One region of the Paraburkholderia sp. BR10937 genome, then DNA from elsewhere that is predicted to be linked to it. Evidence: predicted binding sites of a transcription regulator. Region 1 holds the regulator's gene; the other holds the start of a gene.

Region 1 (14,798 bases):
CAGCTACTTCTACAGCGACTCGCACAACGACATTCCGCTGCTCGAAAAAGTCACCGACCCGATCGCCACCAACCCCGACGACACCCTGCGCGCTCACGCGCAACAAGCGGGCTGGCGCATTCTCGATTTGTTCCAAGCCCAGTGATCAAGAAACTCATCCGCAAGCTGTTCGGCCAGGACGACGCCGAAGCGGCGCAAGACACCGAAGCCCCCGCCGTCGATCCGGACACGGCCTCGCAGGAAGGCGCGGCCGCCGTTGCCGGCAGCACCCGCGCACGCCGCAAGCCGGCCAGCGCGCAGAAGGCCTCGAAGCCGCGCGCCGGCAAGGGCGCGCCCGACCCGGCTACGCCCGTCATCCTTTCCGCCGACATCCACGGCATCAATCCCGCGCTGATCTCGCGCAACGCCGTGCGCGTGACCGACGGTCTGCAGCAGGCGGGCTTCCGCGCGTTCATCGTGGGCGGCGCGGTGCGCGACCTGCTGCTCGGCGTCGCGCCCAAGGACTTCGACGTCGCCACGGACGCCACGCCCGACCAGGTGCAGAAGCTGTTCCGCCGCGCGCGCATCATCGGCCGGCGCTTTCAGATCGTGCACGTGCAGTTCGGCCAGGAAATCATCGAAGTCTCGACGTTCCGCGCGCTCGTGGATGCGCCGCCTGCCGATGCCGAAGCGCCCGCTCCGGCGCCCGCAAAGCGCATGCGCCGCGACGAACTCGACCGCAAGACGCACCACGTGGATGCGAGCGGCCGCGTGCTGCGCGACAACGTCTGGGGCGAGCAGCACGAAGACGCCACGCGCCGCGACTTCACGATCAACGCGATGTACTACGATCCGGCCACGCAAACCGTGCTGGATTACCACAACGGCATGGCCGACATGCGCGCGCGCCTGCTGCGCATGATCGGCGACCCGGCCACGCGTTATCGCGAAGACCCGGTGCGCATGCTGCGCGTGGTGCGTTTCGCGGCGAAGCTCGGCTTCGAGATCGAGGAGCACACGCGCGAGCCCATCGTGAAGCTCGCGGACCTCATCAACAACGTACCGGCCGCGCGTCTTTTCGACGAAATGCTCAAGCTGCTGCTCTCGGGCCACGCGCTCGAGTGCCTCAAGTGGTTGCGCAAGGAAGGGCTGCATCACGGCCTGCTGCCGCTGCTCGACGTCGTGCTCGAACAGCCGCAAGGCGAGCGCTTCATCACGCTCGCGCTGTCGAACACCGACGCGCGCGTGCGCGCAGGCAAACCCGTGTCGCCGGGCTTCCTGTTCGCCACGCTGCTGTGGCACGACGTGCAGCAACGCTGGCAGCAATACACGGCCGAAGGCGAATTGCCCGTGCCGGCGCTGCATCGCGCGATGGACGACGTGATCGACGCGCAAACGGAAAAACTGGCGATTCACCGTCGTTTTTCGTCGGACATGCGCGAAATCTGGGGCCTGCAGCTGCGCCTCGAAAAGCGCGGCCGCGGTGCGCTGAAGCTGCTGGAACACCAAAGATTTAGAGCGGGGTATGATTTCCTCCTGCTGCGCTGCGAATCGGGCGAGCTGGACGCCGAAGTCGGCCAATGGTGGACGGACTTCATTTCCGGCGACAACGCCGAGCGCGAGACGCTTCTCGCGCAGGGCGGCAAGGAGCGCTCGCCGCGCAAACGCCGCCGCCGCGGCGGCGCGAAGAGCCGCAGAACGGGCGAAGGTGCTGTATCGGAAGCCGGCGCAGCCGGTGACGTGCATGAAGCCAGCAGTGCGGACTATGACGGCCACGCCGGTCCGCACGAGGACTGACGCCATGCGGCGTCGCGGCTTGCCGCGGCGCACATGCGTCGAACCGCAACATAAGTCGCAGGAAGTGAAGCCATGACGGTTGCCTGGCTGGGAATTGGCGCGAATCTGGGGGATGCGCGCCAGACCCTCAAAGACGCGGTGGTGTGCCTCGCGCAACAGCACACCCTCACCGTCGTCGCCAAATCGAGTCTGTACCGCACCGCGCCCATCGACGCGGGCGGCGACGACTATTACAACTGCGTCGTGAAGATCGAGACGAGTCTCGACGTTCACGCGCTGCTCGGCCTGTGCCAGCGCGTGGAGCATCACTTCGGCCGCGAGCGTCCCTTTCGCAACGCGCCGCGCACGCTCGACATCGACATCCTGCTTTACGGCGACGCCACCATCGACGAAACCGACCTCGTCGTGCCGCATCCGCGCATGACGGGCCGCGCGTTCGCGCTCGTGCCGCTCGTCGAGATCGATCCCGAACTCGTGATTCCGGGCCAGGGGCCGGCCAGCGCCTACCTCGCCGCCGTGGCCGACCAGCGCATCGAGAAGGTCAAGCCGTTGTGCCAGTGCATGGGCACGGCGCCTGCGCCGGACACCCCACCCTCCGGCAACTGCCGATGAGCACGACACCCCTGCCCGTCGTCAGCGCGCGCGCCACGCGGCCAGCCGCGCTCCAGTACATCGTGATCGAAGGGCCGATCGGCGCGGGCAAGACCACGCTCGCGACGCGTCTGGCCGAACGCTGGTCGATGCAGACGCTGTTCGAATCGAACGCCGACAATCCGTTTCTCGAGCGCGTGTATCGCGACACCGCGCCCTCGTCGCATGCGCTCGCCGCGCAACTGCATATCGCCTTGCAGCGCGAGCAGCTTTCGCGCGACGTGGCCGCGCGCCGCGAAGCGGGCGTGCCGCTCGTGACGAATTTCCTTGCCGAACGCAACGATCTGTTCGCACGCCTCACACTCGCCGAAGACGAACTGCCGCTCTACCGCGCGCTCGCCTCGCGCCTCACGTCATCCGCGCCCGCGCCTGACCTCGTCGTCTATCTGCAGGCGAGCCCCGAGGCGCTGTATGCGCGCATCCAGAAGCGGGCATTGCCGCGCGAGCTGGCTATTTCGAGTGCGTTCCTGCGAGCGCTGTGCGACAGCTACAACGATTTTTTCTATCATTACGATCATGCGCCGGTGCTCACCGTCGGCGCGGAGCATCTGGATCTGCCAGGTTCCGATGCGGACCTCGAGCTCGTCGCCGAACGTATCGAGACGATGCGCGGCCGCAAGGAATCCTTCGTCAAGGGCACGTCGCTATAACCGCCTCATCGGCGCGATCGAACGGCGCAGCCCCTCCCGTTTTCCCTTTCCCAACGGATTTCCCCATGAGTTACCTGCAGGAAACGAGCCGCAGCGCGGTCACCGTGCCCAAACTCCAGGCCATGCGCGATGCGGGCGAGCGCATCGCCATGCTGACGTGCTATGACGCGAGCTTCTCGGCGCTGTGCGACCGCGCGGGCGTCGATACGGTGCTGATCGGCGACTCGCTCGGCAACGTGCTCCAGGGGCACACCACGACGCTGCCCGTCACCATCGACGACATCGCCTATCACACGGCCTGCGTGGCGCGTGCGCAAACCAGGGCGCTGATCATCGCCGATCTGCCGTTCGGCAGCTTCGGCACGCCCGAAGACGCGTTCGCGAACTCGGTGAAGCTCATGCGCGCCGGTGCGCAGATGGTGAAGATCGAGGGCGGCGAATGGCTCGCGCCCACGGTGAAGATGCTGGTGGAGCGCGCCGTGCCCGTGTGCGCGCACATCGGCCTCACGCCACAGTCGGTGCACGCGTTCGGCGGCTTCAAGGTGCAGGGCAAGAGCGATGCGGCCGCCACGCAGATGATTCGCGACGCGCTGGCGCTGCAGGACGCGGGCGCGCAGCTCGTGGTGATCGAGGCCGTGCCCGCGGCGCTCGGCGCGGAAGTGACCAAGCAGTTGCGCATTCCGACCATCGGCATTGGCGCAGGTGTGGACTGCTCGGGCCAGGTGCTCGTGCTGCACGACATGCTCGGCATTTTCCCCGGCAAGCGGCCGCGCTTCGTGAAGGACTTCATGACGGGCCAGCCCGATATCGAATCGGCCGTGCGCGCGTATGTGCAGGCCGTGAAGGAAGGCACGTTCCCGGGGCCCGAGCACGTGTTCTGATCCGCCGACTTTGCTTCGCAGAATGAAAAAAGCGCGCTCCGTCTGAAGGGGCGCGCTTTGTTTTTGTGGTCTGCTACGGCCGCTTCATCGAATCAAGCGCGCCGGCACGGCACCGCGCAGCGCGTTCGTGAGCATCAGGGCTTCGGCGTTAAGCACGTCGTCGTGCGTGAGCACACGCTCCTGTGCGCCGAACGCTTCGTCGTCGAGCAGCACGCCGCGCATCACGCCCGGCAGCACGCCCGCGGCGAGCGGCGGCGTGAACCACCTGCCGTCGAGCTTCACGAACACGTTCGAACGGCCGCCTTCGGTCAGCTCGCCGCGCTCGTTGAAGAACAGCATGTCGAAGCCGCCCTGTGCTTCGGCCTCGCGCCATGCGCGATCGAATTCGGCGCGGCGCGTGGTCTTGCGCAACAACAGCGCGTCGGCGGATTCGACCGGCGCAAAGCCGTGATCCGGCGCGAGCAGCACGCCCACGGTGTCGTGCGCGAGCGCAGCAAGCGGCGCGCTGGTGAGCGTCGCCGCCCCGCTCTTGCCGAGCGCAAGGCGCACCCGGTACGGCGCGTTCTCGTCTGCAAACGTGGCGCAGGTTTCGTCGATGCGCGTTCGCAACGCTTGAACGTTGCACGGGAAACCGAGCCACGCCGCACTCGCCGCGAGACGCGCGAGGTGACGCTCCACGTGACGCACGCCGTCAGCGCGCGTCGCGTACATCGTTTCGAAGCATTCGATGCCCGGGTCGGCGTCGGTCAGAAAGCGGGCTTTCAAGCGGCACTCCTCGTATTCGTCGGCGGCCACGCTGTCGAGCACGATGCCCGCACCGACGCCCATTTCGCCGCGCCGCGTGCCGCCCGTACCCCTCGAAGGCGCATCGAGCGTCAACGTGCGGATCACGACCGAGAGACAAAAGTCGCCACACGCCTCGCCTGCCGAGGGCGCTTCGAGCCACCCTATCGTGCCGGTGTAAAGCCCGCGCGGCGCATGTTCGAGCGCTTCGATCAGCTCCATCGTGCGGTGCTTGGGCGCGCCCGTGATCGAGCCGCACGGAAAGAGCGCGCGCATGGCGGCGGTGAATGTCGTGCCTTCGCGCAGCGTGGCTTCCACGGTCGAGGTCATCTGCCAGACGGAAGCGTAGGGCTCCACGCTGAAGAGCGCCGGCACGCGCACCGAGCCGGTTTGCGCGACGCGCGAGAGATCGTTGCGCAGCAAGTCGACGATCATCACGTTTTCGGCGCGGTTCTTCGGGTCGTTGGCGAGAAAACGCGCGGCGGCGGCGTCCTGCTCCTCATCGGCGCTGCGCGCGGCCGTGCCCTTCATCGGTTTCGCGCGCAACGTTTTGCCGCGCTTCTCCACGAACAGCTCCGGCGAGCACGAGAGCACCCAGCGGTCGCCCGGCAACGCGATCAGCGCGCCGTAACGCACGCGCTGACGCTCGCGCAGGCGCCGGTAAAGCGCGAGCGGCGAACCGTACGCCTCGAAGCCGAGCCGGTAGGTGTAGTTGATCTGATACGAGTCGCCCGCGCGCAAGGCATCCTGCACGGCGGCGATGTCCTGCTCGAAGCGCTCGCGATCGACACCGATCGTCACACCCGCCACGCCCGCTGGCGCAGGCGCTTCACTGCCCTCTTGCGCCGCAAGCCACGCGTCGGCTTCCTCGCGCGAGAGCGTTTCGCAGCGTTCGAACAATAAAAAACGCAGCGCGGCGTGGCCGTGCTGCGTTTCGATGGATGCGCTCGTGTCGCGCTTTGCGAATTCGAGCGTGCGCCCGAACTCGTAGTCACCGATCACGAGGGCGTGAAGTCCCTTGCCCAGTTCGGCATTCGCTTGCGCGCACACCGCGTCGAGGTCCGCCGCACGCTCGCATGCAAGCTCGCGCACGAACCCCGTATAAAGGCGGCTCGAACGGCTAGCCGCCGTCGAGTCGCCGTCGTCGAGCAGCGCGAAAGTTGCAACACTCGTCGCATCACCCGTCGCGCCGCCAGAATTGACTGCCATTACGCTAACTACCTGCAATTGACCTGCTGCTGCATGGTGACGCCGGAAAAGCGCATCAGTCGAAGAAGCTCTTCACGCGGTCGAACCAGCTCTTGCTTTGCGGGCTGTGGCGCGAACCGCCTTCCACGAGCGACTTCTCGAACTGCTGCAGCATCTCGCGCTGGTGATCGGTGAGCTTGACCGGCGTTTCCACCTGGACGTGCACATACAGATCTCCGGCGATGCTCGAACGCAGACCCTTGATGCCCTTGCCGCGCAGACGGAACGTCTTGCCCGACTGCGTGCCTTCGGGCACCGTGAACGATGCGCGGCCCGCGAGCGTCGGCACTTCGATCTCGCCGCCGAGCGCCGCCGTGGTGAACGGAATCGGCATCTGGCAGTGCAGGTCGTCGCCGTCGCGCTCGAACACCGCGTGCTGCTTGATGTGGATCTCGACGTACAGATCGCCCGACGGCCCGCCGTTGATGCCAGGCTCGCCGTTGCCGGCCGAGCGGATGCGCATGCCGTCGTCGATGCCCGCCGGAATCTTCACTTCGAGCGTCTTGGTTTCCTTGACCTTGCCTGCGCCGTGGCAGTTCGTGCAAGGTTCGGGAATGTACGAGCCCGTGCCGTGGCACTTCGGGCAGGTCTGCTGAATGCTGAAAAAGCCCTGCGACATGCGCACCGAACCCGAACCATGGCAGGTCGGACAGGTTTCGGGCTTCGTACCGGGCTTCGCGCCCGAGCCGTGACAGACTTCACAACCGCTCCAGCCCGGCACGCGGATTTGCGTCTCGTAGCCGTGCGCCGCCTGCTCCAGCGTGATTTCCATGCTGTAGCGCAGGTCCGCGCCGCGATACACCTGCGGACCGCCGCGCTGGCCGCCACGGCCGCCCGCGGCCTGGCCGAAGATATCGCCGAAGATGTCGCCGAAAGCGTCCGCGAAACCGCCGAAGCCCTGCGCACCCGCGCCGCCCATGTTGGGATCGACGCCGGCGTGGCCGTACTGGTCGTAAGCGGCGCGCTTTTGCGAGTCCGACAACATTTCGTAGGCCTCTTTGGCCTCCTTGAAATGCTCTTCCGCATCCTTGTTGTCCGGATTGCGGTCGGGGTGATACTTCATCGCGAGCTTGCGATACGCCTTCTTGATTTCGTCGTCGCCCGCGTTCTTCGCGACGCCCAGAACCTCGTAGTAATCCCGTTTCGCCATATCGGTTCAACGCCGGCCTCGCGCTTCACGGCGCGCGCCGGCTCCTCTTGAATGCTGGATCTCGTGACCCGTTTGCCGTTCCCCTGAACATCCGCACAGGCGCTTCTCACGCCGCGGCGGCCCCTGAAAGAGAACAGCCTCCATAAAACAAATGTGCCCGGAGAGCCGGTTGGCTCGCCAGGCGCTGCAATGCTGACACGCATCGTAACCGATGCGGCCGCTTTCGTAGCCGCTTTGATCGGATCACGACCGTTCGCTGATCAGGCAGAACGGTCATGACCGCCACGAACCGGCTTAGTCCTTCTTGACTTCCTTGAACTCGGCGTCGACCACGTCGTCGGCGTCGTTCTGCGCGCCCTGCTCGGCCGCACCGGCACCTGCGGCACCCGCGCCGGCGGCACCGGCCGCGCCTGCCTGCTGCGCCTGCATGTCGGCGTACATCTTTTCGCCGAGCTTCTGCGACGCTGCCGACAGCGCCTCGACCTTCGCCTCGATCGTCGCCTTGTCGGCCGACGAGCTCTTCAGCGTTTCTTCGAGGTCCTTCAGCGCGGCTTCGATCTTTTCCTTTTCGGAGGCGTCGATCTTGTCGCCGTACTCGGCCACGGCCTTCTTCGTGCTGTGAACCAGTGCGTCGCCCTGGTTGCGCGCGTCGGCCAGCTCACGCAGACGGTGATCTTCTTCCGCGTTGGCTTCGGCGTCCTTCACCATCTTCTCGATTTCGGCTTCCGACAGGCCCGAGTTCGCCTTGATGGTGATCTTGTTTTCCTTGCCGGTGGCCTTGTCCTTCGCGCCCACGTGCAGAATGCCGTTCGCGTCGATGTCGAAGGTCACTTCGATCTGCGGCACGCCGCGCGGTGCGGGCGGAATGCCTTCGAGGTTGAACTCGCCCAGCAGCTTGTTGCCCGCTGCCATTTCGCGCTCGCCCTGGAACACCTTGATCGTCACGGCCGACTGGCTGTCGTCCGCCGTCGAGTAGACCTGTGCGTGCTTGGTCGGGATCGTGGTGTTCTTGTTGATCATCTTCGTCATCACGCCGCCGAGCGTCTCGATACCGAGCGAGAGCGGGGTCACGTCGAGGAGCAGCACGTCCTTGCGGTCGCCCGAGAGCACCTGGCCCTGGATCGCGGCGCCAACGGCCACGGCTTCGTCCGGGTTCACGTCACGGCGCGGGTCCTTGCCGAAGAACTCCTTCACCTTCTCCTGCACCTTCGGCATACGCGTCTGGCCGCCAACGAGAATCACGTCGTCGATGTCGCCGACCTTCACGCCTGCGTCCTTGATCGCCATGCGGCACGGCTCGATGGTGCGCTCGATCAGTTCCTCGACCAGCGCTTCCAGCTTGGCGCGCGTGAACTTGAGGTTCAGGTGCTTCGGACCCGAGGCGTCCGCCGTGATGTACGGCAGGTTGATGTCGGTCTGCTGGCCCGACGACAGCTCGATCTTGGCCTTTTCAGCGGCTTCCTTCAGGCGTTGCAGCGCGAGCACGTCCTTCGAGAGGTCGACGCCCTGCTCTTTCTTGAACTCGCCGATGATGTAATCGATGATGCGCTGGTCGAAGTCTTCACCGCCGAGGAACGTGTCGCCGTTGGTCGAGAGCACTTCGAACTGCATTTCGCCGTCGACATCCGCGATTTCGATGATCGAGATGTCGAACGTGCCGCCGCCGAGGTCGAACACGGCGATCTTGCGGTCGCCCTTTTCGGCCTTGTCCAGACCGAACGCGAGTGCGGCTGCCGTCGGCTCGTTGATGATGCGCTTGACTTCCAGACCGGCGATGCGGCCGGCGTCCTTGGTGGCCTGACGCTGGCTGTCGTTGAAGTACGCGGGAACCGTGATCACGGCTTCGGTGACCGGCTCGCCGAGGTAGTCTTCAGCGGTCTTCTTCATCTTGCGCAGCACTTCGGCCGAAACCTGCGACGGCGCGAGCTTCGTGCCGTGCGCTTCGACCCAGGCGTCGCCGTTGTCGTGCTTGACGATCTTGTAGGGCATCAGGCCGATGTCCTTCTGCACTTCCTTCTCTTCGAAGCGGCGGCCGATCAGGCGCTTGACCGCGTACAGCGTGTTCTTCGGGTTGGTGACCGACTGGCGCTTGGCCGGTGCGCCGACCAGCACTTCGTTGTCGTCCATGTAGGCGATGATCGACGGCGTCGTACGGGCGCCTTCCGAGTTCTCGATCACCTTGACCTGATTGCCTTCCATCAGCGCCACGCACGAGTTGGTGGTGCCGAGGTCGATACCAATGATTTTGCCCATTTTTGTCAAATCTCCAGAATTTGGTCGCTGTGCGGACGCCGCTTTCGCGCTGCGCAGGTAACTGCATGCTCGAGCCGCGTTTTCCCTTGTGCGCGGCTGGCGTCCACTTCAATACGGAACTGCTGCCCAAATAAGTGCCGTTACGGCGATTTCAAGGGGTTTGGGCTATGCGTTCCATCATTTTTTTCAATCGCGGGCCTTTTTTGCTTCCCTCAGGCCGTCGCGTGACTTACATCTTTCTTACTTCGGTGCCGAAACGGTCACGAGCGCCGGACGCAGCACGCGGTCGGCGATCACATAGCCCTTTTGCAGCACGCTGACCACCGTGTTCGCTTCCTGTTCGGACGGCACCACCGAGATGGCCTGGTGACGGTGCGGGTCGAACTTCTCGCCCACAGGGTTGATGGCGACGACCTTGCCCTTCTCGAGCGCGCCGGTGAGTTGCTTGAGCGTGAGCTCGACGCCTTCGTTGACCTTGGCGAGGTCGTCCGAGTTATGGGCGAGTGCGGCTTCGAGGCTGTCCATCACCGGCAGCAGGTGCTCGGCGAAGTTTTCGATCGCGAACTTGTGCGCCTTGGCGACGTCTTCCTGCGCGCGGCGGCGCACGTTCTCGGTCTCGGCCTTGGCGCGGACGAAGGCGTCCTGCAATTCGGCGATCTTCGCCTGGGCTTCGGCCAGTGCGGCCTCGGCAAGCGCCGCAGCGTTCTGGTCCACGCCGCCTTGGGCTGCCTGCTCGACCGCTTCAGCCGCCTGGGGCTGGGCTGCCTGCGACGCCTCGTCCGCGGGCGTGGGGTTCTGGCTCGTCGGGTTCTCTTGCGTGTTTTCCATGTCGCTGAACGTCGTTGAATAGTGAAAAAGGGGAACAAAGCTGCGGGCGCCTTTACGCAACCCGCTCTGCTGCGCCGACCGTCGTTGCGCCGACGCGACAGAGGCTTCGTACATTGCGACTGCACATGGGTGCCGGATCGCTTGTTTCAAGGGGCTATTGCGGCTTTTTTATGCAGACATCCAGGCCGCGAAATCGCTCGTAACAACCATTACTGCAGCGCCGCAAAAATGAAATTGAGTAAGGGACATCCCTGACCTACACTCAGGAACAGGTGCTGCTCATGGCGCGTTTACCCTGAGCCTGGCACCGCACCGAATGGGCCCACGGTCAGCACATTTTTTAGCGGCATCGCCGCGCATAAAAACGCTAACCGGGCTCCGAAACTGGCCGTTTTGCTGCGATCCCAAGGGGAGTACCGTGAAACTGACCTTTGCCATATCGGTGGTCGCTCTGGTACTCATCGCCGGAACTACGACCATCTGCATGTCGGGCGCCGTGAACGAAAACACGACGGAATACGGGGGCGTGCACGCGACGATGGAAGCGCTCTTCAACCCTCACGCGAAAATTTGTCGATAGTGCGGCGGTCGCGCTTGGTCGGCCTGCCCTGCAACACGGCAGCCGGTTCGCGAAAGAGCCGGCGCCGGTCCTGCTCCGCCGCGCGCCTCTCGCGCCCGGCCTCGGTTTCCGCATAAAGCGTCTGCGCGATGCTGGCGGGTCCGCGCATCTCGCAAATACCCAATACCTGCACCTCCCAGACCACGTGATCGATCTCGATTTCGACGAGGTCGCCCACGCGCACGTCCTTCGACGCCTTCACGGCGTCGCCGCCGATGCGCACGCGCCCCTTGCCCACGGCGTCGGAGGCGAGCGAGCGCGTCTTGAAGAAACGCGCCGCCCATAACCATTTATCGATGCGCAGCCGCGCGCCAGGTTCGGTCGAAATCTTGTAGTTCATCAGAAGCTTTCCGGATGTGCGCCGCTCAGTTCACGCTCGACTCGCCCGGTCAGGCCACCGCGCCTGCCGGCGCCGCGGCCTGCACGGGCCAGCCCTGCAGGTGCTGCGCAACAATCTCGCCTAGCGCCGCGATCCACGCCGGCGAGGCATTCAGGCACGCAATGCGGTGAAACTCCTTGCCGCCGCCGTGCAGGAACTCGTCGCGCACTTCCATGCCGATTTCCTCGATGGTTTCCAGGCAGTCCGCCGTGAAACCGGGGCAGAACACGTCCGCCCGCCGCACGCCGCCCGCGCCCAGTTCCCGCAGCGTGGGCGCCGTGTACGGCTGGAGCCACTGCGCCCGCCCAAAGCGCGACTGGAAAGTCACCCGGCATTCGACCGGCGTCAGCTCCAGCGCGTGCATGAGGAGCGCGGCCGTTTGCTGGCACTGGTCGTGGTACGGGTCGCCCAGATCGAGCGTGCGGCTCGGCACGCCGTGAAAACTCAGCACGAGCCGGTCGCCCGCCGCGAAATTGGGTTTGCCGTGCGCGTGCCAGTACTGGTGCACCTGCGCCGCGAGCGCCGCGATATACGCCGGATGGTCGTGATAGCCGCGCACCGTGCGGATTTCCGGCTGGTTGCGCATGCGGCGCAGCGCGACGAAGGCCGCATCGAACGCCGTGGCCGTGGTCGACGCCGAGTACTGCGGGTACATCGGCATGAGCAGGATGCGTTCCGCGCCCGCCAGCTTGAGCTGGTTCAGCATCGCCGGGATGTCGGGCGTGCCGTAGCGCATCGCGTAATCGACGAGGACCGTGTAGTCGTTGATCTGCAGCAGGTGGCGCAGGCCGTCGGTCTGCTTCTGCGTGTGCACGCGCAGCGGCGAACCCTCGGGCGTCCAGACCGCCGCGTACTTCTTCGCCGACGAGCGGCCGCGAAACGGCAGGATCAGCGTGCGCAGGATGACCTGCCAGATCGGCGCCGGAATCTCGACCACGCGCGGATCGGACAGAAACTGCGCGAGATAGCGGCGCACGGCGCGCGGCGTGGGCGCGTCCGGCGTGCCCAGGTTGATGAGCAGCACGGCGACGCGATGCGCCGCGGCGGACTGCGAAGGCCGCTCCAGGTCGAAACGCATAGGCGATCAGTGGCGCCGCGCGAATGCGCAGCAACGGTTGCATGAAACAAGCATTATAGCGGGCGGTCCTGGCGGGCCAAACCGCAGCCGCGACGCAGCGCCCCGCCGCACGTTGGCCATCCGGCCGATGGCGCGGGCCATGCCTTTCGGGGATGATCGTCGGAAAGGCGGGGGTGCCCGATGCCCGCTGTGCCCGATGCGGCGCTCAGTTCTGGCTCAGCGTGAGCGAGAGCAGGCGCGCGGTGATGTCGACGATCGGAATCACCCGGTTGTACGCCATGCGCGTCGGCCCGATCACGCCGAGCGTGCCGACGATCTTGCCGTTCACCTCGTAGGGAGCCGTCACCACGCTCATTTCCTCGATCGGCACGAGTTGCGACTCGCCGCCAATGAAAATCTGCACGCCCTGCGCGTGGCTCGAGACGTCGAGCAGCTGCAGGAGACTGGTTTTCTGGTCGAACACGTCGAACAGCTTGCGCAGGCGCGCCATGTCCGAAGAAAGGTCGGCCACTTCGAGCAGGTTGCGCTCGCCGGAAATGAGCAGGGTATCGCCGCCTTCGGGCTCTTCGGTGCTCGCAGTCACGGCCGCGTGCATGAGCGTGGTCATGTCGCCGCGCAGCGCGTCGATTTCCTCGCGCAGGCGGCGGCGCACCTCGTCGAACGACAGGCCCGCGAAGTGCGCGTTGATGTAATTGGAGGCTTCGATGAGCTCGGAAGGCGTGAAGTCGCGCTGCGTCGCCATGATGCGGTTCTGCACGTCGCCTTCGGGCGTCACGATGATGAGCAGGATGCGCTTGTCGGACAGGCGCATGAACTCGATCTGCTTGAACACGTGGCTGCGCCGGGGCGTCAGCACCACGCCCGCGAACTGCGAGAGGTTCGACAGCACGCTGGCGGCGGCCGCCACGACTTTCTGCGGCTCGCCGGGGCGCAGCGTGGTCTTCACCGCGCGCGTGAGCGCGTCGTCGTCGGAGCTGGGCTCGACGGTGAGCATGGTGTCGACGAACAGGCGATAGCCGCGCGGCGTGGGCACACGCCCGGCCGAGGTATGCGGGCTGGACACGAGACCCAGCTCCTCGAGGTCCGACATGACGTTGCGGATCGTCGCCGGGCTCAGTTCCAGGCCGGAATAGCGCGACAGCGTGCGCGAGCCGACCGGCTGACCTTCGGCGATGTAGCGCTCGATCAGCGTCTTGAGGAGGGTTTGTGCGCGGGGATCTAGCATGACTCAAAATTTTAGCCTAATGGCGCTTTGGCCGCGAGTACGCCGCCATGCCGGGCCCGGCGGGCAGGCCTGCAGCGCGGGGTGGGGCGGGTTTCGGCCGCCGTCGCCGGGCGGATTGCACGCCACATCGCACGCCACATCGCACGCCCCCTCGCCCGGTATCTGGCGCGGTGTCATCGCCGTGTCACCGGCTTCGGGCTGAAGGGCGCAGCGCGCAAGGCCTGGCGGGCCGCGCCCGGCTTGCGCCAGGTTCTTTTCGTGACCTGACTATGGTGTAATGCCGGCATGCAGATCCAGAAGATCCAGAGCCAGTTCAAGACGGTTGCGCTCGTTGGGCGCAGCAATACGCCAGGCATTGCCGAGCCGCTGACGGCGCTCGCCCAGACCATTTCGAAGCGCGGCTTCGAAGTCGTATTCGAAGCGCAGACCGCGGAGGAAATTGGCGCGCAGGGCTATCCCGCGCTGCAGCCGGCCGAAATCGGCGCGCGCGCGGACGTGGCCGTCGTGCTCGGCGGCGACGGCACGATGCTCGGCATCGGCCGCCAGCTCGCGCCCTACCGCACGCCGCTCATCGGCATCAACCACGGGCGGCTCGGCTTCATTACCGACATCGCGTTCTCCGAGATGCAGGAAGTCGTGCCGCAGCTGCTCGCCGGCTCGTTCGAGCGCGAGGAGCGCTCACTGCTGGAGTCGCGCATCACGCGCGACGGCGACCCGATTTACCACGCGCTTGCCTTCAACGACGTGGTCGTGAACCGTAGCGGCTTTTCGGGCATGGCCGAACTGCGCGTGAACGTGGATGGCCGCTTCATGTACAACCAGCGCTCCGACGGTCTGATCGTCGCGACGCCCACGGGCTCGACCGCCTACGCGCTCTCGTCGCAGGGGCCGATCCTGCATCCGCAGCTGCAAGGCATCGTGCTCGTGCCGATCGCGCCGCACGCGCTCTCGAACCGCCCGATCGTGCTGCCCGATGACTGCAAGGTGAGCATCCAGATCGTCGCGGGCCGCGACGTCAACGTGAATTTCGACATGCAGTCGTTCACGGCGCTGGAGCTGAACGACGTGATCGAGGTGCGCCGCTCGCGCCACACCGTGCCCTTCCTGCACCCGGTCGGCTACAGCTACTACCGCACGCTGCGCAAGAAGCTGCACTGGAACGAGCACCCCTCGCTGCAGGGCGATCCGGAGGACTAACCCCGCGTCTTCGCGTGAAGCGCGCGCGGCCGTTGCCATGCAGCCAGCAGTCCCACGGTAATCCAAGCCAACCCAGAAAA
Region 2 (14,798 bases), on a different contig from region 1:
CGGTGATGCGGTTCGGCCACAGGCGCGTGACGCCGCCGAACACGGCCCATGCCGCCGCCACCGCGAGGCCGGTGTACCACACGGTTGGCTGCCCCGAAGAACGGCGGCCCCGCAGGTCGACATTCGCGAAAGGTTGGCCTGCCCCGTCACTGGTCTCCAGTGCGTCGCTGGCGCCGGCGCGGGCCAGCGCAGCCTGTTCGAGCGTCGTCATCGCGTCACCCCAGTACGTTGGTGTAGACGGCCGCGGCGAAGCGCTGCGGGTCGGTGGTGGGCTTGAGCACGCCGGCGCGCTTGAAGTCCTCGGCGAAGTAAGCGATCTCCTGCTGGAGATCGACGTTGGTCGGATGGTGATCGTAGGTGAGCGACGAATAGAGCTTGACAAGGTCATCCTCGGCGAACTTCGGCGTGTACTTCGCGAACGATTTCGCCGCTTCCCGCGGGTTCTCGCGCGAGAAGTCGGTGGCCTGGATCAGCGCACGCGCAAGCGCTGCAGCGGTCGGGCGATCGCTGCGCAGGAGCGAGCCCCGTGCGGCGATCACGCAGCAGACCTTGTGCGCGTATTCGTCGGAAAGATTGCTGGCGAGATGCGTGTATGCGCCCGGACGTTGCCGTTCCAGCAGATAGAGATTCGGGTCGCCGTCGGCGATGGCCTGGATCTCGCCCTTTTGCACGGCGACATCGAGCAGGTCCGCGGGATACTGGCGCCAGCTCACGTCGCGGTCCGGGTCGATGCCGTGCTTGAGCAGGAGGATGGCGAAGAAGTTCTTGCCCGGAGAGGCGAGGTCGCTCACCCCCACGGTCTTGCCTTTGAGCGCCGCGAGCGACGTGACGCCCGCCGCGCTCGAGCCGATCAGGCGCACGCATCCTCCATGCACGCTGCTGATGATCTTGACGTCGAATCCCGCCTCCAGCGGTTTGAGCCAGCGGTGGATCATGCCGACGGCAGCGTCGGCCTTGCCGGTGGAAAGCGTTTGCAGCAACTGGTCGTTCGAGCCGGCGTAGCTCACGAGATTGACCTTCAGTCCGTTCTTTTCGAAGAACCCCTGTTCCTGCGCGACGGCGACGGGCGTGAGGCAAAAGCCGTTCGGCGCCCACGCGAAGGTGAACGGCTTGAGCGCCGGCGCCGACCATGCCTTGCGGCCGAGCGTCAGAACCGGCGCGCTCAGCGCGGTCGCGCCGGCGGCGCGCAGCCATTTGCGGCGTTGCCCGTTCGGGGCGGGCGGGGTGAGGCTGGAACCGTGCAATGCGGCCATGAATCGGTCTCCGTATGGATCGAAGTGGAGGGGCACTTGAGTTGAGAGCGGTCTGCATACGTGCGCACGCGTCGCCGTTAATCGAATCGTATGTAAACCTAATTAAATAACGTAAGTATGGGAAAACGACATCGAATGTCAGCGTAATGCCGAATCTGGCTAGCCGCGAAATAATGAATTGCGCAAACCATATGCTGTCGTTTGTCATCGGACGTTTCAGCGTGAATATTCCCGCCCATGCAGGCAAAGTGCATCGTGATGACGAAGTGATGCCCGTGCTGATTTGCTAACGCCAAAGGCTTCTTTGCCGTCGCGCGCTTCTTGCACCACGATGAAGTGCCGCGGGCGCTTGTGTCCGCGTTTGTCATTACGGGAGCCTTCATGCGATATAAGGGCTACGAAGTCGAAGCGTCCGCACACGCATTGCCGAGCGGACTCTACGCGGCGAACCTGACCATCGAAAACTGGTCGTCGCCGCCCGGTTCGTCGTTTACTTTCGACGCACTCGATTACTTCTTCGAGGCCGATCACGCCATTGCGTACGCCTCGCGCTGGGCGCGACTGTGGATCGACCAGCGCGGCAGGCCGGCGTCACGTTGACGAGGGCGCATGCGATCGAATTCGCACGATTGCATCTGACACCGGTGCCCATTTGCATATCAGTTTTTATTGGTTGGAACTGCGGCGGCACACTCGCATAGTGGAATCCTGATGGCTATAGGCGGCAGCGCTCCGAGGGTCGGGGCGCTGCCGTCCACATTAAGGAGGCACTGATGACAGTGGAACTGCATGAAAAGCCGCTGCACGCGGATCTGGAAGCGGCGCGCGGCGCCGCGCGGGCGGCCGGCCTGCCATACGCGGGCAGCGTGACGCCGCAGCAAGCCTGGGCGCTCCATCAGGCGGGCGAAGCGGTGCTCGTGGACGTGCGCACGGCCGAAGAGCGCAAGTTCGTTGGCCACGTGCCCGATACGTTGCATGTGGCGTGGGCCACCGGCACGAGCTTCACGCGCAATCCGCGCTTCGTGCGCGAACTCGAGGCCAGGACGGGCAAGAGCGCGGCGATCGTCCTGCTGTGCCGCAGCGGCAACCGGTCGGCACAGGCCGCCGAGGCGGCGGCCAAGGCGGGCTTCACCCATGTGTTCAACGTCACCGAAGGCTTTGAAGGCGACCTGGACGACGCCGGGCGGCGCGGGCGCCGTAATGGCTGGCGTTTTCACGATTTACCGTGGGTGCAGGATTAAAGCCTGTTTCTCACGCCCACCACGAATAACGAAGAGAGAACTGGCGTGACCGTATTTCATGTGTCGGAAATCGTCGACGCGCTGCAGGGCGTGCGTCAGCAATGGCGGGAATTGCAGCGCCGCGCCCTGGAGCCGGGCGGGCGCGACCTGCCCGCGCGCGAAGCGCTGGCCGAGGTCGTCGAAACGCTCAAGGGCGTGCTGTTCCCGATGCGGCTCGGGCCGCCCGACCTGCGCCAGGAAAGCGAGAACTTCTACGTCGGCCATGCGCTCGACGCCGCGCTGCACGCACTGCTGGCGCAGGCGAGGCTCGAACTGCGCTACAAGGCGCGCCACGCGGAGGCCGATCACGGCGAAATCGATGCACGCGCATTGGCCGCCGTGCGTGCGTTCTCGCAGCGCCTGCCAGTCATCCGTGGATTGCTCGACAGCGACGTGCTCGCGGCGTTCAACGGCGATCCGGCCGCGGGCAGCGTCGACGAGGTGCTGCTCTGCTATCCGGGCGTGCTGGCGATGATTCACCACCGGCTCGCGCACGAACTCTACCGGCTCGGTTTGCCCCTGCTCGCGCGCATCATCTCGGAGCTGGCGCATGCGGCCACCGGCATCGACATTCATCCGGGCGCGCAGATCGGCAGTGCGTTCTTCATCGATCACGGCACGGGCGTCGTGATCGGCGAAACCGCGATCATTGGCGAGCGCGTGCGCGTGTACCAGGCCGTGACGCTCGGCGCAAAACGCTTTCCCCGCGACGCGGCTGGCAATCTCGAGAAAGGGCTGCCGCGTCATCCCATTGTCGAGGACGAGGTCGTCATTTACGCGGGCGCGACGATACTCGGGCGTGTCACGCTCGGGCGCGGCGCGGTGATTGGCGGCAATGTCTGGCTGACCGAAAGCGTGCCGGCGGGGGCGCATATCACCCAGGCGATTTCCCGGCACGAAGTGCGCGCGCCGGCGCATGAACGCCCCGGCACCGCCGCCCCGGATGCAATCGCAACGGGCGCGGCATGATGAGCGCCATCGTCCATGACTTCGGCGCCACGGTGCGCCGCCTGCGCGAGGCGCAGGCCTGGTCGCAGGAGCGGCTCGCCGAGCATGCGGGACTTAACCGCACCTACGTCGGCGAAATCGAGCGGGGCACGGCCATCGCCTCGATCGTCACCGTCGAAAAGCTTGCACTGGCTTTCGGCGTGGGTATCGCGGAGCTGCTTGCGGGTGAGACCGCGGGCGCACCGAGCGCCATCTCGCTTCCCGGCAGCACCTTGTCTCCCTGAGTCTTCCCCGCACGCTGCCGCCTATAGCCGGTTGATCCGGCTGCCTTGGCTCCTGATAATCGGCCGTCGTCATAAGCAAAGCAGTTTTCGTTATAAGTAACCGGAGCCCTCGTTCATGTCCTCGATTCAGAGCGGCCAGACCGCGCTTGGCGATAACGCCGCGCGGCAACTGGCGAATGCCACCAAAACCGTCCCGCAGCTTTCCACGATCACGCCGCGCTGGCTTACGCACCTGCTGCAATGGGTGCCGGTCGAAGCCGGTATTTATCGTCTGAACCGCGTTAAGGATCCCGAAGCAGTGCGTGCCGCCTGCACGGCGCGTGAGGACGAAGGCACGCTGCCCACGACATTCGTGCCTTACGAAGAGCAGCCGCGCGAATACTTCCTCAACGCGGTGAGCACGGTGCTCGACGTACACACGCGGATTTCCGACCTGTACAGCAGCCCGCACGACCAGATCAAGGAGCAACTGCGCCTCACGATCGAAACGATCAAGGAGTTGCAGGAAAGCCAGCTCATCAACAATCCCGACTACGGCCTTCTGGCGAACGTCGAGGAAGACCAGCGCATTTTTCCGCTGACCGGCGCGCCCACGCCCGACGACCTCGACGAACTGCTCACGAAGGTCTGGAAAGAGCCCGCGTTCTTCCTTACCCATCCGCTCGCGATTGCCGCATTCGGCCGCGAATGCACGCGGCGCGGCGTGCCGCCGCCTACGGTCAGCCTGTTCGGTTCGCAGTTCCTTACGTGGCGCGGCATTCCGCTGATTCCTTCGGACAAGGTGCCAGTTGCCGACGGCAAGACCAAGATCCTGCTGCTGCGCGTGGGCGACAAGCGTCAGGGCGTGGTGGGCCTGTATCAACCGGGCGTGGCGGGAGAGCAGGGGCCGGGGCTGTCGGTGCGCTTCATGGGCATCAACAACCAGGCGATCGCGTCGTATCTGATCTCGCTTTACTGCTCGCTGGCGGTTCATTCGCCGGATGCGCTGGCTGTGCTCGATGACGTGGAAATCGGCAAGTACCATGACTACCCTGACACCTACCGCTAAGCCAACGGAGATCGCGCATCCGCCGTTGCCGGGCGGACTGCCGGATCCCGCCACGCTCGCGCGGCTCGCCAACGAGTTCTTCAGCACGTTGCCGGGCGGCGCAGGCGCGCCTGGCATCGCGGCCGGCAGCGGTGCGGTAGGCGGCGTGCCGTCCGCCTTGCCCGCGGCCGCGCCGATACTCGCCTCGGTCAGCAATCCGGCGCCGGCGGGCTCGCCGCTCGCGGGTCCGGGCGGCATCGGCACAGGCGTGCCGGGCTTCGCGCCGCCGCAAGGCAAGGCGCCGGGCTTGAATCTCGCGCCTTCCGCGCCCACGCACGTGCTTTCGCTCGGCAATCGCGTACCCGCGCTCGCGCCGCATGCGGCGGCGGCGAACGGGCTGCCCGACAACGCGGTGACGGTCGCGCCGGCGCTGGAGCCGCGCGCGGGCGGTGCGCTGCTTGGCGTGCCGCAAGCGTACGCCGTGTCCGAGCCGCCCGAGCCCGTGCGAGCCACGACGAGCGAGCGTTCGCCGTTCTACTTCACGGAAACGGCGGGCAACGGCTGGCGCGATACGGCGCGCGATATCGAGGTGCCGGTGCGCGGGCTCGCCTCTCCCGAAGCGTTCGGCTTGCCGGGCGACGATGCGCTGCGCGGCTTGCTGACGCTCAATGATCCGGACTACGATGCAAACGGCGGCCCCGCGCGATACTTTCTCGACGAACGTGCGGCAGCGCCAGGCGGGAGCCCGGGCGTGCCGTTGCGCGGCGCGCATCCGCCTTTCGATGTCAATGCGGTGCGCCGCGACTTCCCGATCCTCCAGGAGCGCGTGAACGGCAAGCCGTTGGTGTGGTTCGACAACGCCGCGACGACGCACAAGCCGCAGGCCGTGATCGATCGCCTCGCGTACTTCTACGCGCACGAGAACTCGAACATTCACCGCGCGGCGCACACGCTCGCGGCAAGAGCGACCGACGCGTACGAGCATGCGCGCAAGACGGTGCAGCGCTTCATCAATGCATCGTCGCCCGAAGAGATCGTGTTCGTGCGCGGCACGACCGAGGCGATCAACCTGATCGCGAAGACCTGGGGCGTGCAGAACGTGGGCGAGGGCGACGAGATCATCGTCTCGCATCTCGAGCACCACGCGAACATCGTGCCGTGGCAGCAGCTCGCCGCGCTCAAGGGCGCCAGGCTGCGCGTCATTCCGGTCGACGATTCAGGCCAGGTGCTGCTGGACGAGTACCGCAAGCTGCTCAACGACCGCACGAAGATCGTCTCGGTCACGCAGGTGTCGAACGCGCTGGGCACGGTCGTGCCGGTGGACGAGATCGTGGAGCTTGCGCATCGTGCGGGCGCGAAGGCGCTGGTCGACGGCGCGCAGTCGATTTCGCACATGCGCGTGGACGTGCAGGCGCTCGATGCGGACTTCTTCGTGTTCTCGGGCCACAAGATCTATGGGCCGACCGGTATCGGCGTGATGTACGGCAAGCGCGAGGTGCTGGAAAACATGCCGCCATGGCAGGGCGGCGGCAACATGATCCAGGACGTGACGTTCGAGCGGACGGTGTTCCAGCCGCCGCCGTCGCGCTTCGAGGCGGGCACCGGCAATATCGCCGATGCGGTGGGGCTGGGCGCCGCGCTGGACTATGTGAGCCGCGTTGGCATCGAGACCATTGCGCGTTACGAGCATGATCTGCTTGCCTACGCAACGAGCGTGCTCGCCCCGGTGCCGGGCGTGCGCCTCGTGGGCACGGCCCGCGACAAGGCGAGCGTGCTGTCGTTCGTGCTGAAGGGCTACAGCACCGAAGAGGTGGGGCAGGCGCTGGGCCGCGAAGGCATTGCGGTGCGCGCGGGGCATCATTGCGCCCAGCCCATACTGCGCCGTTTCGGTCTGGAAGCCACTGTGCGGCCCTCGCTCGCGTTCTACAACACGTGCGAGGAAGTCGATGCGCTCGTGTCGGTCGTTCGCGGTCTGGCGCCGCGGCAGTAACACGACCCCGGAGCGGCGTTGCCTGACGCCGCTCCGCTTCCTCTTTTCCTCTCTCCCGTTCCGTTTTCCACTTCCGCGCGATATCGATAAGCCCGTTCGTGAGATATCGATCTGCCAATCCGTTATTGGAGCGGCGCGCGTCGGCTTTTTATACTCGGTTTTCCATCAGCACTCGCACGAGGCGAGTGCCAGTTTCACCGCGAATAACCGAGAGATAACCGCAAGGAAGCCACCTATGAGCCTGCGCCCACTGCACGATCGCGTGATCGTCAAACGACTCGACCAGGAAACCCGCACCGCGTCGGGCATCGTCATTCCCGATAGCGCTGCCGAAAAGCCCGACCAGGGCGAAGTGCTGGCCGTGGGGCCGGGCCGCCGCGACAACGACGGCCGCCGCATTGCGCCGGACCTGAACGTGGGCGACCGCGTGCTGTTCGGCAAATACGCGGGCCAGACCGTGAAGGTCGACGGCAACGAACTCCTCGTGCTGCGCGAAGAAGACATCGTCGCAGTCGTCAATCAATAAGCGAGAACCTGAGAGAGCACGTCATCATGGCAGCCAAAGACATCGTATTCGGCGATATCGCCCGCACCAAACTCATCGAAGGCGTGAACCTGCTCGCCGACGCCGTCAAGGTCACGCTCGGCCCGAAGGGCCGAAACGTCGTGCTCGAACGCAGCTTCGGCGCGCCCGTCGTGACCAAGGACGGCGTTTCGGTCGCCAGGGAGATCGAACTGGCCGACAAGCTCCAGAACATCGGCGCGCAGGTCGTGAAGGAAGTCGCCTCGAAAACGAGCGACGCAGCGGGCGACGGCACCACGACCGCCACCGTGCTTGCGCAGGCGATCGTGCGCGAGGGGCAGAAGTACGTGGCGGCGGGGCTCAACCCCCTCGACCTGAAGCGCGGCATCGACAAGGCCGTGGTGGCCGCCGTTGAAGAACTGAAGAAGATCAGCAAGCCCACCACGACGAGCAAGGAGATTGCGCAGGTCGCGACGATTTCGGCCAACGGCGAGGAGTCGATCGGCCAGCGCATTGCCGAGGCGATCGATCGCGTGGGCAAGGAAGGCGTGATCACCGTGGAAGACGGCAAGTCGCTCGCCGACGAACTCGACGTCGTGGAGGGCCTGCAGTTCGATCGCGGCTATCTCTCGCCGTACTTCATCAATAACCCGGACAAGCAGGTCGCCGAACTCGACAATCCGTTCATCCTCCTGCACGACAAGAAGATCTCGAACATTCGCGACCTGCTGCCGCTGCTCGAACAGGTGGCGAAGGCAGGGCGCCCCCTGCTGCTGATCGCCGAGGATATCGAGGGCGAGGCGCTCGCCACGCTCGTCGTCAACAACATTCGCGGCGTGCTGAAGACGGTGGCCGTGAAGGCGCCGGGTTTCGGCGACCGCCGCAAGGCGCTGCTCGAAGACATCGCGATCCTCACGGGCGGCCAGGTGGTCGCCGAGGAAACGGGCCTCACGCTCGAGAAGGCCACGCTCCAGGAGCTGGGCCAGGCCAAGCGCATCGAGGTGGGCAAGGAAAACACCACGGTGATTGACGGCGCGGGCGAAGCGGGCGCCATCGAGGCGCGCGTGAAGCAGATTCGCGTGCAGATCGAGGAAGCGACCTCCGACTACGACCGCGAAAAGCTGCAGGAGCGCGTGGCGAAGCTCGCGGGTGGCGTGGCCGTCATCAAGGTGGGCGGCGCCACCGAGATCGAGGTGAAGGAAAAGAAGGACCGGGTGGACGATGCGCTGCATGCCACGCGCGCGGCCGTGGAAGAGGGCATCGTGCCGGGTGGCGGCGTGGCGCTGATCCGCGTGCGTCAGGCGATCCTCGACCTGAAGGGTAAGAACGCCGACCAGACGGCGGGCGTGAAGATCGTGCTGCGCGCGCTAGAAGAGCCGCTGCGCCAGATCGTGAGCAACGCGGGCGAAGAAGCGAGCGTGGTGGCGGCGAAGGTCGCGGAAGGCACGGGCAACTTCGGTTACGACGCGGCGACCGGCGAATATGGCGATCTCGTCGAAAAGGGCGTGCTCGATCCGACCAAGGTCACGCGCACGGCGCTGCAAAACGCGGCTTCGGTGGCGGGGCTGCTGCTCACGACCGATGCCACGGTGCATGAGGCGCCTAAAGCCCCGGCGGCGCAGTCGCCAGTGGGTGGCCCTGGCGGCGCCGATCTCGGCTTCTAGGCCGGGCTTGCTGGGCTGAGCGGGAAGGCCGCCCTGGCGTGACGCCAGGCGCGGCTGGCATGTTTCGGCAACCGGGCGTTAGCGCGCTCAGGCGGATTGCCAGCGCGCATCGACGACCACGAGCTTCTTCGGGATCAGCTTGAGTTCGGAGAACGTATCGGCGATTTGCTGCTGGTAGGCGAGCGTGGCCGCGTCGATGGGCTGCACGCCGTAGCTCGCGCGCTTGAGGGCGAGTTCGAGCGTCGGCGCGTCGAGGCCGACAAGCGGTGACAGTTGAGCCGCAACGGTCGGAACGTTGTCGCGCGCCCAGGTGTCCACGGCGCCGATTTCCTCCACGACCGCATGCAGGACAGCCGCATGCGCGGTCGCGAAGTTGCGACTTGCTATGTAGTACTGCGTATTGCGAACGAGGTTTTCACCGTTCGCGATCGAACGCACTTTCGCCTGGCGTTCGATCGCCGCGAGATAGGGGTCCCAGATCACCCACGCGTCTACGCTGCCGCTTGTGAATGCGGCGCGCGCATCGGCGGGAGCGAGATAGACGGGTTGGATGTCTTCGTACTTGAGGTTGGCTTTCTGCAGCGCCTTGACGAGCAGATAGTGCACGTTCGAGCCTTTGTTGAACGCAACGCGCCTGCCGCGCAGGTCGGCGGGCGTGCGGATCGGCGAATCTTCGTGCACGACGATGGCCTCACCCTGCGGCGCGGGCGGCTCGCTTGCAATGTAGACGAAATCCACACCGCCGGCCTGCGCAAAGATGGGCGGCGTTTCACCCACGGTGCCGACATCCACCGCGCCGGCGGCAAGCCCTTCCAGCAACTGCGGGCCGCCGGGAAACTCGAGCCATTGCACGGTGAAGCCCAGCGGCGCGAGCCGCTTCTCCAGCGTGCGCTGGGCCTTCAGCACCACGAAGTTGCCGTACTTCTGGAAACCGATGCGCAGGACCTTGCCGTCGCCCGCGCGTGCCGCGCCACTTTGAAGCGCCAACGCGGCGGCGCTCGCGAGCCCCGTTGCGCCACGCAGCGCGGCGGCCGTCGCGGTCCCCGCAGCGAGCTTCAATAGCTTGCGGCGCGCGCTTTTTGCCGTGTGTTCATTGTGATTCTCGTAGTTGTCGTTCGACATCGTGCCGTTGCCCATTTAAATGTCCACGTTGAAACTGCCGCGCTTGCGCGGCGATCCGCCTCTCACCTTAATCTGTTTCAACATCGGCACAACCAAGATATTGTCAGATGCTTATCTGCGCTGGCGCCCTCAGCGGATTTTGCCGATCCGGAGTATGTTGTGAATTTCGTTTTCCGGTGGCCGAAGCGATGAACCGAAATCGACAGTTGCATCTCGGCGCATTCATGCGCCCCGTCAGCCTGCACACGGGGGCGTGGCGTTACCCCGGTGCATACCCCGACGCGAATTTCAACTTCGCTCATCTGAAGCGCTTTGCGCAGACGCTCGAGCGTGCGCGTTTCGACGCGTTCTTCATGGCCGATCACCTGGCCGTCTTGAACATGCCGGTCAACGCGCTCAAGCGCAGCCACACCGCCACCTCGTTCGAACCGTTCACCTTGCTCTCGGCGCTTGCCGCCGTGACGGAGAAGATCGGCCTCGTCGCGACGGCTTCGACGACGTTCGACACGCCGTACCATGTCGCGCGCCGCTTCGCCTCGCTGGACCATTTGAGCGGCGGCCGCGCGGGCTGGAACCTCGTGACGACCTCGAATCCGGACGCGGCGCTCAATTTCGGCCTCGAGGAACACGTGGAGCACGACGAACGTTATCGCCGCGCACGCGAGTTCTACGACGTCGTGACGGGCCTCTGGGACAGTTGGGCCGACGACGCTTTCGTGCGCGACCTGGAGAGCGGCGAATATTTCGATCCGTCGAAGCTCCATGTGCTCGCGCACAAGGGTGACTACTATTCCGTACGTGGGCCGCTCAATATCGCGCGGCCGCCGCAGGGCTGGCCGGTGGTGGTGCAGGCCGGATCGTCGGAGGCCGGGCGGCAGCTCGCGGCCGAAACGGCCGAGGCGGTCTTCACCGCGCAGCCGAATCTCGAAGCCGGCAAACGCTTTTATGCCGATGTGAAAGCGCGGATGGAAAAGGTTGGCCGCGATCCCGATCATCTGAAGATCCTGCCCGGCGCGTTCGTCGTGGTTGGCGATTCGCTGGAAGAGGCGCGCGAGAAGCGCGAGCGCCTGGACAGCTTCGTGCACTACGACAGCGGCATTGCCTCGCTATCGATCGCGCTCGGTCACGACGTCTCCGGTTTCGATCCCGACGGCCCGTTGCCCGAGATTCCGGAGAGCAACGCAAGCCGTTCGGCGCGGCAGCGCGTAGTGGACTGGGCGCGCGACGAGGGCTTGACGATTCGCCAGCTCGCGCAGCGTGTGGGCGGATACTCCGGCCTGCAAATGGTGGGCACGCCCCATTCGATCGCGGACGAGATGGAGCAATGGCTGGTGGAAGCGGGCAGCGACGGCTTTAACGTGATGTTCCCGTATCTTCCCGCAGGCCTCGACGACTTCGTGGAGAAGGTCGTGCCCGAGTTGCAGCGGCGCGGTATTTTCCGTCGCGAGTACGAGGGCAATACGCTGCGCGAGCACCTTGGCCTGCCGAGGCCGGAGAACCGGTTCTTTTGAGGTCATGGAAAACGTGGCTTAGCATCGGCGCGAATATTGTTGGATCGATTCATTCGTGGCGGCGGCAGCGGTCGCGCACGACAATCCCCGTGTGTCCTTAATTCAATCACGGAGCGTCTTCCGCCATGACTCGAGACCTGCTGCTGTTGCTGGAACCTGGCTTCACCGATCCCGCGCGTCCTGGCGAGCGTTTCATCTGTCCGGACGGCGCGCCGATAGAAGGACTGCTCGCGTCCGAGCCCGAACGCGTCGCGCGGCTCGATGTGCAACGCCTGCCGTTCGCGCGCCCGCGGGCAGCCGTGATCGACGTGCTCGACGAGGCGCATCAGGGGTTGCCCGTACTCGTGCTGGGCGACGAGCATCCCGTTCCTGAGGGCGTGGAAACGCTGAACGGCCGTCACTTCGTGACCGACACGAAGCGCATTCTCGCGCTGCTCGCCGAGCGGCACGGTTTTCCCAAGGTGCACTGAGGCGGTACGAACAGGCGGCGTCGGGCGACGCCGCCTGCATTTGCCTAGAACGAGGGCAGCGCCTGCGTGAGCGTGGAGACGAAGCGCACCGTGCGCGCATCGCGCGGGTGTGCGAAGAGTGCATGCGACGGACCGGCCTCGACGATCGCGCCATCCTTGAGGAAAACGGCGTCGTGCGCGACAGAAGCCGCGAGCCGTAAATCATGCGTCGCCATCAGCATGGTCGTGCCTTCCAGCGCAAGCTGCCTCAGCACGTCGACCACTTCGGCGGAAAGCTCGGGATCGAGCGCCGAAGTCGGCTCGTCGCAGAGCAGCACCTGGGGCGAGGGCGCGAGTGCGCGCGCTATCGCCACGCGTTGCTGCTGGCCACCCGAAAGCGTGGAGGGCCATGCGTCCGCCTTCTGGGCAATTCCCACTTTCGCAAGCAGCGCGGCGGCGCGCTCACGGGCTCGCTCGCTCTCCCATTTGAGGACCGTGACGAGGCCTTCCATCACGTTCTCGATCACGCTCAGGTGCGGGAACAACTGGAAGTTCTGGAACACCATGCCGGTATGCCGGCGCACCGAGGCGATTTCGGCGTGGGAGAGCAGCCGGCCGCGGCTGAATTCGAGGCGGGCATCGCCCACGCTCAGCGTGCCGGAGTCAGGCACTTCGAGTAGATTGATGCAGCGTAGCAGCGTGCTCTTGCCGCTGCCGGACGGTCCGATCAGCGCCGTGACGCTGCCGGCCTTGAGCGTGAGGTCGATGGCCGCGAGCACCTCGTGGTCCCCGAATGACTTGTGGAGTTTCTCGATGTGGATCATCAGCGCCCCGCCTGGAACAGGGCATGGCGGCCATAGCGCGCTTCGAGACGCCCTTGAGCCTGCGAGAGCACGGAGCTGAACACGAGATAGATCAGTGCGGCCTCGGTATAGAGAATGAGGGGTTCGTAGGTCACGGCCGCGATGCGTTGTGCAGCCTGGAAGATTTCCGGCACGGTCAGCACGGCCGCGAGGGACGTGTCCTTCACGAGCGAGATGAACGAGTTCGAGAGCGCGGGCAACGCCACGCGAATCGCTTGCGGCAGGATGGCGCGGCGCAGCGCCTGCGCGCGCGTCATGTTCATCGAATAGGCGGCTTCCCACTGACCGCGCGGAATCGATTCGATCACGCCACGAATGACTTCCGCGTTATAAGCGCCCACATTGAGTGAAAAGCCGATGATGGCTGCCGTCAACGGATCGAGCACGATGCCCACGTTGGGCAGCCCGTAGAAGATGACGAATAGCTGCACGAGCAGTGGCGAGCCGCGAAAGAGCCAGATATAGAAACGCACGGCCGCGACGGCCCAGCGTTGCCCGAAGAGGCGAATGAGCGCCGCGCAGAACGCGAGCGCCATGCCGATCGCAAACGAAGCCAGTGTGAGCGGGACGGAAAAGACCAGTCCCGCGTAGAGCAATGGCCACAACGATTGCGCCATCAAATGCAGCCATGCCGGCATCGTTCAGTCCGCCTTATTGCGAAACGTCTTTGCCGAAATACTTCTGCGAGATCTTCGCGTAGGTGCCGTCGGCCTTGATATCGGCGAGCGCCTTGTCGACGGCCGCGACCAGGTCCGGGTTGCCCTTGCGCAGCAGCACGCCCGACTGGTCGTCAGCGGAAGACGCGTCGATGGCGGCAATCTTGAGCTTCGCGTCCGGCTTGTGCTTCTGGAAGTCGAGGAACGAAAGCGCGTCGTTGACGGTGGCGTCCACGCGGCCCGACGTCAGCAGATCGATCGATTCGTTGAAGCCTTGAACCGGCACGACGTCAGCACCGTGCGACGCGGCGAGCTTGCCGAAGTTGCTGGTCAGCGTGTTGGCCGACTTCTTGCCCTTCAGGTCGTCGAAGGAATGGATGGTCGTGTTGTCCGAGCGCACGATCAGCACGGCGTGCGTCGAGATATACGGCTTCGAAAAATCGTACTTGGCCTTGCGTGCGTCGGTGATCGAAACTTCGTTGATCACGGCGTCGTAGCGGTTGACGTCGAGGCCCGCGATCAGGCCGTCCCATTTGCCTTCGACGAACTGCGGCTTCACACCAAGCCGTTGTGCGATGGCCGTGGCGATATCGACGTCGAAGCCGGTCAGCTTGCCGGTTTCGTCATGGTAGGTGAACGGCGCGTAAGTGCCTTCGGTGCCGACACGCAACACACCGGACGACTTGACCTGCGCAAGTTCGTCGCCAGCGAGGGCCGGCGCCGCGGCGACGACCGACAGCAGAGTGGCGAAAAGAGCGGAGCGGATGGCTTTCATGATTGAAATATTCGTAATGAGAGTTTCGTTGGCGGCATCAGTGAGTCGACGGATTCTACTGTCGGCGTGTCTGCCTGCAAACCAGACACATTCGCTATGCATATGCTCTGGTGGAATATAACGACGGATATGTCGCAGCGACGGATGCGCCGCGCGGGAAAGCTGAGATCAGCGCGCCAGAGCGCGCCGATCGGGGGTCATTCGGTGAACGCGAACGCGCCTTCCGCGGAAATCGCGGCCAACGGCAGGCGTCCGTTCGGTAGTTCGCGGGCGCGCAGCGCCTCATTCAACTGTGCGGGGTCGCCCGCGCGGCCGATCGCGAGGGCCGCTTCGATGGCATAGTCGTCCGGTATCGCGAGTTCAGAGCGAATCCGCTCGCGCTCGATTCCTGCCAGTCCGTGCGCCTTCCAGCCGGACAGGCTGGCCTGAAGTCCAAGTTGTGCCCACGCGGCA

Evidence for each region. The regulator HrcA, encoded in region 1, represses chaperone genes, less so after heat shock. The targets are predictions, from matches to a motif close to TTAGCACTCNNNNNNNNNGAGTGCTAA.
Region 2: groES (co-chaperone GroES) is a predicted target of HrcA. The motif match lies at 6,948-6,974, and genes of this name have one in related genera.

What each region holds. Positions count from the first base shown of each region.
Region 1 covers NZ_JBFRCL010000011.1:113,466-128,263, reverse strand. The annotation lists gene AB4Y44_RS11945 (HAD family hydrolase) at 1-145, shown strand, start outside; gene pcnB (polynucleotide adenylyltransferase PcnB) at 142-1,776, shown strand; gene folK (2-amino-4-hydroxy-6-hydroxymethyldihydropteridine diphosphokinase) at 1,849-2,388, shown strand; gene AB4Y44_RS11930 (deoxynucleoside kinase) at 2,385-3,077, shown strand; gene panB (3-methyl-2-oxobutanoate hydroxymethyltransferase) at 3,143-3,958, shown strand; gene pabB (aminodeoxychorismate synthase component I) at 4,043-5,950, opposite strand; gene dnaJ (molecular chaperone DnaJ) at 6,006-7,139, opposite strand; gene dnaK (molecular chaperone DnaK) at 7,434-9,392, opposite strand; gene grpE (nucleotide exchange factor GrpE) at 9,633-10,220, opposite strand; gene AB4Y44_RS11900 (RNA-binding S4 domain-containing protein) at 10,772-11,179, opposite strand; gene hemH (ferrochelatase) at 11,229-12,296, opposite strand; gene hrcA (heat-inducible transcriptional repressor HrcA) at 12,502-13,521, opposite strand; gene AB4Y44_RS11885 (NAD kinase) at 13,807-14,718, shown strand.
Region 2 covers NZ_JBFRCL010000010.1:168,658-183,455, forward strand. The annotation lists gene AB4Y44_RS11295 (ABC transporter permease) at 1-211, opposite strand, end outside; gene AB4Y44_RS11300 (ABC transporter substrate-binding protein) at 216-1,253, opposite strand; gene AB4Y44_RS11305 (hypothetical protein) at 1,635-1,853, shown strand; gene AB4Y44_RS11310 (rhodanese-like domain-containing protein) at 2,027-2,494, shown strand; gene epsC (serine O-acetyltransferase EpsC) at 2,540-3,502, shown strand; gene AB4Y44_RS11320 (helix-turn-helix transcriptional regulator) at 3,502-3,765, shown strand; gene AB4Y44_RS11325 (family 2A encapsulin nanocompartment shell protein) at 3,881-4,813, shown strand; gene AB4Y44_RS11330 (family 2A encapsulin nanocompartment cargo protein cysteine desulfurase) at 4,788-6,782, shown strand; gene groES (co-chaperone GroES) at 7,018-7,308, shown strand; gene groL (chaperonin GroEL) at 7,335-8,969, shown strand; gene AB4Y44_RS11345 (sulfonate ABC transporter substrate-binding protein) at 9,057-10,091, opposite strand; gene AB4Y44_RS11350 (LLM class flavin-dependent oxidoreductase) at 10,280-11,602, shown strand; gene AB4Y44_RS11355 (DUF3088 domain-containing protein) at 11,728-12,072, shown strand; gene AB4Y44_RS11360 (amino acid ABC transporter ATP-binding protein) at 12,117-12,875, opposite strand; gene AB4Y44_RS11365 (amino acid ABC transporter permease) at 12,875-13,552, opposite strand; gene AB4Y44_RS11370 (amino acid ABC transporter substrate-binding protein) at 13,566-14,345, opposite strand; gene AB4Y44_RS11375 (nitroreductase family protein) at 14,543-14,798, opposite strand, start outside.